One region of the Streptomyces sp. enrichment culture genome, then DNA from elsewhere that is predicted to be linked to it. Evidence: riboswitches for the same ligand, from Rfam matches in the RefSeq annotation. Region 1 holds a riboswitch; the other holds the start of a gene.
What was found. A riboswitch is a leader RNA that binds a small molecule or an ion and turns the genes downstream of it on or off. The one in region 1 is predicted to bind S-adenosylmethionine.

Region 2: linked by a shared signal. The riboswitch ahead of thrC (threonine synthase) and the one ahead of ACSU6L_RS27445 (aminotransferase class V-fold PLP-dependent enzyme) in region 1 are both predicted to bind S-adenosylmethionine.

The regions. Positions count from the first base shown of each region.
Region 1 covers NZ_OZ186847.1:6,211,155-6,215,639, reverse strand. Annotated here, with positions in the region: gene ACSU6L_RS27450 (glycerate kinase) at 1-1,027, shown strand, start outside; gene ACSU6L_RS27445 (aminotransferase class V-fold PLP-dependent enzyme) at 982-2,349, opposite strand; SAM riboswitch class IV at 2,480-2,597, opposite strand; gene trpD (anthranilate phosphoribosyltransferase) at 2,674-3,738, opposite strand; gene qcrB (cytochrome bc1 complex cytochrome b subunit) at 3,874-4,485, opposite strand, start outside.
Region 2 covers NZ_OZ186847.1:4,679,313-4,683,797, forward strand. Annotated here, with positions in the region: gene ACSU6L_RS20520 (alpha,alpha-trehalose-phosphate synthase (UDP-forming)) at 1-1,231, opposite strand, end outside; gene ACSU6L_RS20525 (glucosyl-3-phosphoglycerate synthase) at 1,303-2,247, opposite strand; SAM riboswitch class I at 2,395-2,566, shown strand; gene thrC (threonine synthase) at 2,585-3,874, shown strand; gene ACSU6L_RS20535 (MoaD/ThiS family protein) at 3,914-4,192, shown strand.

The DNA of each region.
Region 1 (4,485 bases):
GACCGGCGGGCGGCTGGTGGCGCTGCCCGCGACCGGCCCCGTAGGCGACCGGCTCGGCACCCACTTCGCGCTGCTCGGCGGCGCCGGGGACACCGCGCTGGTGGAGATGGCGGCCGTCGCCGGGCTCGCCCTCGTCCCGCACTCCCTGCGCGACCCTGGCGCCACCACGACCTACGGCGTCGGTGAGCTGATCCGCGCCGCGCTCGACACCGGCGTACGGCGGATCCTGGTCTGCTGCGGCGACTCCGGCACCTCGGACGGCGGCGCGGGCGCCCTGCAGGCCCTCGGCGCCCGCCTGCTGGACGCCAACGGCTTCGAACTGCCGCCTGGCGGGGCCGAGTTGATCCGCCTGCACCGCGTCGACCCGACCGGCCTCGACTCCCGGCTGCGCGACACGGAACTGGTGGTCGCCTGCAACCCGTACAACGTGCTGTGCGGCGAGCGGGGCGTGGCGCGGGTCTTCGGACCGCAGAAGGGGGCGACGCCCGCGCAGGTGGAGCATCTGTCGGCGGGCCTGGAGAACTGGGCGTACGTCCTCACCCGCGATCTCCGGGTGGCGGGCACCGATCTGCGGCACGGGCCCGGCACCGGCGCGTCCGGCGGGCTCGGCGCGGGCCTGGCCGCGCTCGGCGCCCGGCTGCTGCCCCGCTTCGACGTCCTCCTCGACCATCTCGACCTGGACGCCCGGTTGGCCCGCGCCGACCTGGTCATCACCGCGGAGGGCGCCCTCGACCACCAGACGCCGCGCGGCAAGGTCCCGGCCGAGGTGGCCCGCCGCGCCAAGCGGTACGGCCGTCCGGTGCTCGCCCTGGCCGGCACGCTCGGCGAGGGCGCGCACGAGGTGCCGGGTGTGGACGCGTTCAGCGGGATCCTGCCCGCGCCGATGGCGCTGGCGGAGGCGCTGTTGCGGGCGGGCGAACTGCTCACGGACGCCGCCGAACGCGCCCTGCGGTTGATCCTGCTGGGCGCCCGGCTACCGGCTCACGCGGAGGTGTCCGGCACGCAACGCCCGTCCTCGGTGCGGTAGTTCCAGCGGGCGCCGTCCCGGACCAGTTCCCGCACGGCGGTCAGGAACCGCTCCACGTGCTCGTCCGGCGTGCCCGCGCCGAAGCTGACCCGGATGGCGTTGAGGGACTTCTCGCCGGGCGCGGCCTCGGGGGCGCCGCACTCGCCCTGGGTCTGCGGGTCGCTGCCGAGCAGGGTGCGGACGAGCGGGTGGGCGCAGAACAGGCCGTCGCGCACGCCGATGCCGTACTCCGCGGAGAGCGCGGCGGCGAAGTGCGAGCTGTTCCAGCCGTCGACGACGAAGGAGATCACGCCGACGCGCGGGGCGTCGTCGCCGAAGAGGGACAGGACCCGCACCTCGGGCACCTCGGCGAGGCCCGCGCGGACCTTCTCGATCAGGTACCGCTCACGGGCGACCAGGCTGTCGAACCCGGCGTCGGTCAGCGCCTTGCAGGCGGAAGCAATGGCGTAGGCGCCGATGACGTTCGGCGAGCCCGCCTCGTGCCGGGCGGCGCTCTCGTGCCACTCCACGTCCACGCCGCCGTCCTCGCACCGGCTCACCTTGCGGCTGGCGCCGCCGCCCGCGAGGTACGGCTCGGCCTCCCGCAGCCAGTCGGCGCGGCCCGCGAGGACGCCGGAGCCGAACGGGGCGTACAGCTTGTGGCCGGAGAAGGCGACCCAGTCGACGTCCAACTCCTGTACGGAGACCGGGTGGTGGGGGGCCAGCTGGGCGGCGTCGAGCACGATCCGGGCGCCGTGCGCGTGCGCCGCCGCGGCGAGCTCGCGGACCGGCCACAGCTCGCCGGTGACGTTGGAGGCGCCGGTGACGCAGACCAGCGCCGGGCCGTAGGGGTCGCGGTCGGCGAGGGCGCGCTCGAGGGTCGCCACCGCCTCAGCCGGGGTGCGCGGCGCGTCCAGGTAGGTGACCTGGGCGTTCTTCCAGGGCAGCAGGGAGGCGTGGTGCTCGGTCTCGAAGACGAAGACCCGGCAGTCGGCGGGCAGGGCCGCGGCGAGCAGGTTGAGCGAGTCGGTGGTGGACCGGGTGAAGACGACCTGGTCGCCGTCGCGGCAGTCCAGGAACTCGGCGACCGTGCGGCGGGCGTTCTCGAAGAGGTCCGTGGACAGCTGGGAGAGGTATCCGGCACCGCGGTGGACGCTGCCGTAGTACGGCGCGTAGGCGGCGACGTCGTCCCAGACCCGCTGGAGCGCCGGCGCGCTGGCGGCGTAGTCGAGCGCGGCGTAGGCGACCTCGCCGCCGGTGACGAGCGGCACGGTGACATCTCGCCCCAGAACGGGCAGCGGGGCACAAACGGACTGGTCGGCGGCAGCGGTGGAGACGGACATGGCGAAGCTCCCGTGAGGTGAGAGAGAGGAAGAGAGAAAAAGGGATGCGGAGGCGGGGCTCTGCGGCCCTATCGCATTCGCTTGCTCACGGGAGACTCCCTCGAACGACCAGGACCCCTGGTTTGCGAGGGGTCCGCGCTTGCCGTAGGCCTTGCTGCCGTACGGCCTGGTCTTCACCCGGGGCACCCCGCCACGGACGGAGGGTTGCCGGACAGTCGGCCGGGGCCTCATGACTGTCACTCATGACCTGGTACGGGAACGTACGCGAAATGATCGTCGTCCCGCAACCCGTGTCCGGATCGCGGGACGCTCCTCGGTGAAACGCTACGCGTTGCTGGCCGCCACCCAGCGCTCCAGCGTCCGCTTCGCGGCGCCCGAGTCGATCGACTCCGCCGCCTTCGCCATCCCGGCGCGGATCTGCTCCGCCAGCGGCTCCCCGGTCGGCTCCAGCGCGACCAGCGCCGCCGCCGAGTTCAGCAGCACCGCGTCCCTGACCGGGCCGGTCTCGCCGTCCAGCAGGCGGCGGGCGACCTCGGCGTTGTAGGAGGCGTCCGCGCCGCGCAGCGCCTCCACCGGGACCAGTTCGATGCCGACGTCCCGCGGGTCGAAGGTCTCCTCGGCGACCTTGCCGTCGCGGACGATCCACACCCGGGAGGTGGAGGTGGTGGTCAGCTCGTCGAGGCCGTCGTCGCCGCGGAACACCAGGGAGGAGTTGCCGCGTTCGGCGAAGACGCCCGCGACGATCGGCGCCATCCGCAGATCCGCCACACCGACCGCCTGGGCCTTCACCCGGGCCGGGTTGGTCAGCGGGCCGAGGAAGTTGAACGTCGTGCGGATGCCCAGCTGGCCGCGGGCCGCCGCCACATGGCGCAGCGCCGGGTGGAACTTCACCGCGAAGCAGAAGGTGATCCCGGCCTCCTCGGCGACCTCCGCCACCCGCTTCGGCGTCAGCTCCAGATTGACGCCCAGCTTCTCCAGCACGTCGGAGGCACCGGACGCCGACGACGCGGCCCGGTTGCCGTGCTTGACCACCTTCGCGCCGGTGCCGGCCACGACGACGGACGACATCGTGGAGATGTTCACCGTCTTCGCGCCGTCACCGCCGGTGCCGACGATGTCGACGGTGGCGCCGGGCACCTCGATCACATTGGCGTGCGCGTACATCGCGCGGACCAGGCCGGTGATCTCCTCGACCGTCTCGCCCTTGGCCCGCAGCGCCACCGCGAACCCGGCGATCTGCGCGTCGGTCGCCTCGCCGCGCATGATCCGGTCCATCGCCCAGGCCGTGTCGTCGGCGCCCTGGTCCCGGCCCTCCAGCAGCGCGTTCAGTACGACGGGCCAGGAACGGCCCGCCGCGGTGTCGCCTCCAGCGGGGGTCACAGCGCTCATCAGCCGCTCCTGATCGTCGTAGAACACATGAAACACATCGGTGCGATCCCAGCCTATCCAGCCCCGGGCACGGCGAAGGGCCCCCGTCCGAACACCGGACGGGGGCCCTTCAGCGTGGCGTGGCGAACGCAGCGATCAGTGGTGGCCGTGGCCGCTCGTGATCTCCTTGTACTCCTCGACGGTGGGCTTGGCGATCTGGGACTCCTCGCCGTAGTACGCCTTGCTCAGCTTGGCGCGCAGCTTCTCGGAGCCCTTCACCTTGCGCTCGACGCCGTTCTCGTCGACCGTCGGGCCGATCTCGGCCGGCTTGTACTGCTCGTGCGCGGTGAGCGTGTACAGCTTGTCCTGGCTGAGCGGCTCGTGCACCTCGATGAACTCACCGTGCGGCAGGCGCTTGATGGTGCCGGTCTCGCGACCGTGCAGCACCTTGTCCTTGTCCCGGCGCTGCAGGCCCAGGCAGATCCGCTTGGTGATGATGAACGCGAGGACCGGGCCGGCGAAGAAGCCGATCCGCACGAACCAGGTGACGTCGTTGATCGACAGGTTGAAGTGCGTGGCGACGATGTCGTTGCCACCGCCGATCAGCATGATCATGTAGCCGGTCACCCAGGCGACACCGAAGGCCGTACGGGTCGGGGCGTTGCGCGGGCGGTCCAGGATGTGGTGCTCGCGCTTGTCCCCGGTGATCCACGACTCGATGAACGGGTAGAGCGCGATCACCGCGAGGAACAGACCGAAGAGGACCAG
Region 2 (4,485 bases), 1.5 Mb from region 1:
TGACCACGACCGCGTCCTCGCCCATCTCCTCGTACGCGCCCGCCTCCCGCGACAGCACCAGCGCGCAGCCCTCGTCCGACACCACCGGCACCTCCTTGGCGACCAGGTTCATGCCGTCCCGGATGGGGTTGACCAGGGCCACGTCGGCCAGCCGGTAGGCGGCCAGGGAACGCGCGAAGTCGTCCTTCACGTGCAGGACGACCGGGTTCCAGCCCGGCGTGCCGTACTCGGAGTTGATCTCCTCCGCCAGCCGCCGGACCTCCGCCGTGTAGTCGCGGTAGACGGCGAGATCCTGCCGGGAGGGGTAGGCGAACGCGACGTGCACGACCCGCTCGCGCCACTCGGGGCGGCCGGCCAGCAGCCGCCGGTAGGCCAGCAGGCCGCGCACGATGTTCTTCGACAGCTCCGTGCGGTCCACCCGGACGATCGCCCGGCGGCCCTCGCCGATCTCCGCCCGCAGCGCCGCCATCCGCTCCTCGACGTCCGCCTCGTGCGAGCGCCGGCGCAGGAAGTCGGCGTCCGCGCCGAGCCCGTGCACCCCGATCCGGGTGTCGCCGAGCCCCCCGGCGAACGCCTCGCAGCACGCGGTGAACGCGTCCGCCCAGCGCCGGGTGAGGAAGCCCAACCGGTCCGCTCCGAGCATGCCCCGCAGCACCTCCCGGCCGATGTCGTCCGGCAGCATCCGGAAGTACTCCGGGGGCGCCCACGGGGTGTGCGAGAAGTGGCCGATCAGCAGATCCGGGCGCAGCTCGCGCAGCATGCCCGGGACCAGCACCAGGTGGTAGTCCTGCACGATCACCGCGGCGCCCTCGGCGGCCTCCTCGGCGAGCGCCTCGGCGAACGCCCGGTTGTACGCCTCGTACGACGCCCACTGGCGCCGGAACTCCTCATCGAAAACAGGTTCGAACGGGGTCTGGTACAGCATGTGGTGCACGAACCACAGCACCGAGTTCGCGATCCCGTTGTACGCGTCCGCGTGCACGTCCGCCGGGATGTCCAGCATCCGCACGCCGTCCTCGCCGACCCCGCGGCGCACCGCCTCGCGGTCGCCGTCGCCGAGCGCCGAGCACACCCACAGGGCGCCCGCGTCCGGCCCGATCGCCGACAGGCCCGACACCAGCCCGCCGCCGCCCCGCCGGGCGTGCAGCGAGCCGTCGTCGCGCACCTCGTACGAGACCGGCCCGCGATTGGAGGCCACCAGTACCTGCGCCGCACCGTACGTTGAAGCCATAGCCCTCAACCTAGCCCGCCCCCCAACCGCTCAAACGTACGGTTCGGCCGTATACAGGAGGGGGTGGCGTGTTACGCCACCTTGCGTGCCGCGTACTCCGCGATCTCCACCATCGGGGGACGCTCCTCGGTGTCCACGGAGTACGTACGCGGCTCGAAACCGTCCTCCATCCGCTCGAACTGCGTGAGGGACGGGCGGATCAGATGCCCCCGGGCCAGCCGCAGCTGCGCGGTCCGGTAGATCGCCGCCGCCATCCGGCCCAGCGCCTGCCCGTCCTGGTGCCGGTGCTTGCGGACACCGACGTCCACCTGCGCCAGGGCGTCGAGGCCGACCAGGTGCAGCGAGTCGACCAGCATGCCCAGCTCCACCCCGTAGCCCACCGGGAACGGCAGCTGCTCCAGCAGCGACCGGCGGGCCGCGTACTCGCCGCCCAGCGGCTGCACGAAACCGGCCAGCTGCGGCCAGTGCATGTTCAGCAGCGGGCGGGCCATCAGCTCGGTGACCCGGCCGCCCTGCCCGGCCGCGCCGCCCAGCGGACGGTCGTACATCGCCTTGACCAGGTCCACGTCCGGGTCGGTCAGCAGCGGGCCGACGATCCCGGAGACGAAGTCCGCCGAGAACTCCTTCAGGTCCGCGTCCACGAAGCACACGATGTCGCCCCTGGTCACCAGCAGCGACCGCCACAGCACCTCGCCCTTGCCGGGCACCGCGGGGATGCGCGGCAGGATCTCGTCGCGGTGCACGACCCGGGCGCCCGCGGCGGCGGCCACCTGCGAGGTGCGATCGGTGGACCCCGAGTCGACGACGACGATCTCGTCGACCAGCGGAACCCGCTCCACGAGGTCGTGACGGATCACGTCGACGATGTCGCCGACCGTCGCCTCCTCGTTGAGCGCGGGCAGCACGACACTGACCGACTGGCCCGTGGCGTGTTTGGCGGCCACGAGCCGGTGGAGCGGGCGGTCGGACACGGACCAGGAGCGTGTGCTCAGCCAGCGCTCGACTTCTTCCAGCACGGTCTGCGGCTCCTCACTGTCGGGATCCCTGTGATCCATCTCGCGGTTCGGACGACTATCTCAACTGTCCTGGCCGTCGGTTACAGTCTTGGACAACGCGGATGACCATCGCATGTCGGTGGCCGACCGTCGTTCACAACCACATACAGCTCATCCAGAGGGGCAGAGGGACACGGCCCGATGAAGCCCCGGCAACCCTCCAGCCGCCCGCGCCGCCAGGCGCTGATTGTCAGCGCGTCAAGTTGACGTGGCGAGGCTCCCGGCTAGGGAAGGTGCCAAATCCGTCTCACGGCGAAGTGCGTCGTGAGGAAGATGAGGAGAAAGGGCCTCGCCTCACATGGCTGTGCAGACTGTTGCAAGCACCACGAATTCCTCTTCCACGGTAGACCTCGGTCCCGCCGCCGCGCTCTCCTGTCGCGAATGCGGTCACCGCGTCCCGCTCGGCCCCGTCTTCGCCTGCGAGGAGTGTTTCGGCCCGCTGGAGATCGCCTACGACTTCTCCGCGTACGACGCCGAGGAACTGCGTAAGCGCATCGAGGCGGGCCCCGCGAACATCTGGCGCTACGCGCCGCTGCTCCCCGTCCCGGCAGACGTGGCCGACAAGCCGAACCTCAACCCCGGCTGGACCAAGCTCGTCAAGGCCGACAACCTGGCGCGCGAGCTGGGCGTGACCGGCGGGCTGTACGTGAAGGACGACTCCGGCAACCCGACGCACTCCTTCAAGGACCGCGTCGTCGCCCAGGCCCTGGAGGCCGCCCGCGCGTTCGGCTTCACCACCCTCTCCTGCTCCTCCACCGGCAACCTGGCCGGCGCGGTGGGTGCCGCGGCCGCCCGCGCCGGCTTCCGCTCCTGCGTGTTCATCCCGCACGACCTGGAGCAGGGCAAGGTCGTCATGGCCGCGGTCTACGGCGGCGAGCTCGTCGGCATCGAGGGCAACTACGACGACGTGAACCGCTTCTGCTCCGAGCTGATCGGCGACCCGGCGGGCGAGGGCTGGGGCTTCGTCAACGTCAACCTGCGGCCGTACTACGCCGAGGGCTCCAAGACCCTCGCGTACGAGATCTGCGAGCAGCTCGGCTGGCGGCTGCCCGACCAGATCGTCGTCCCGATCGCCTCCGGCTCCCAGCTCACCAAGATCGACAAGGGTCTGCAGGAGCTGATCAAGCTCGGGCTCGTCGAGGACAGGCCGTACAAGATCTTCGGCGCCCAGGCCGAGGGCTGCTCGCCGGTGTCCACCGCGTTCAAGGCGGGCCACGACGTCGTCCGGCCGCAGAAGCCGAACACCATCGCCAAGTCGCTCGCCATCGGCAACCCGGCGGACGGGCCGTACGTCCTCGACATCGCCCGGCGCACCGGGGGCGCGGTGGAGGACGTGACGGACGAGCAGGTCGTCGACGCGATCAAGCTGCTGGCGCGGACCGAGGGCATCTTCGCGGAGACCGCGGGCGGGGTCACCGTGGGTGTGACGCGCAAGCTCATCGAGAACGGGGTGCTCGACCCGTCGCTGACGACCGTCGTGCTCAACACCGGCGACGGCCTCAAGACCCTCGACGCGGTGGCCGGCACGGGGCTCACGGCGACCATCCGGCCCAACCTCGAGTCGTTCCGCGAGGCCGGGCTCGTCTAGACCAAGCCCCAGTAAGTCACTCCACCGGAGGTTTTCATCGTGAGCGTCACCGTCCGCATCCCCACCATCCTGCGCACCTACACCGGCGGTCAGGCCGAGGTGGCCGCCGAGGGGGCCACCCTCGCCGAGGTCATCGCCGACCTGGAGAAGAACCACACGGGCATCGCCGCCCGGGTTCTCGACGACCAGGGCAAGCTGCGTCGGTTCGTCAACGTGTACGTCAACGACGACGACGTCCGCTTCGAGCAGGGGCTGGAGACGGCCACGCCGGACGGTGCCGGCGTCTCGATCATCCCGGCTGTCGCGGGCGGCTGCTGACGTCACACGCTGTTCATCGAATTGCCCCCTCCGTGAGAGATCCGGAGGGGGCAATTCCATGTGATTGAGCGCGGTAGAGTTGGGGAACCCGCCGCACTTTCCGCGATGTGGCTGCGACAAGATGCAGCCAAAATCAGCGGCCCTTTCGCGCCTTTCGCTCCTTTTGCCGGGCCCGACTTGCCCGGAATTCGGGTGAATTCTTCGTAAATAAGCGATCAGTGCTGCCCGGATTTCTCGTCCGATTGACCTGTTGCAGACGGCAGTTGGACAGATACATTCAGCCGCGGTCGACG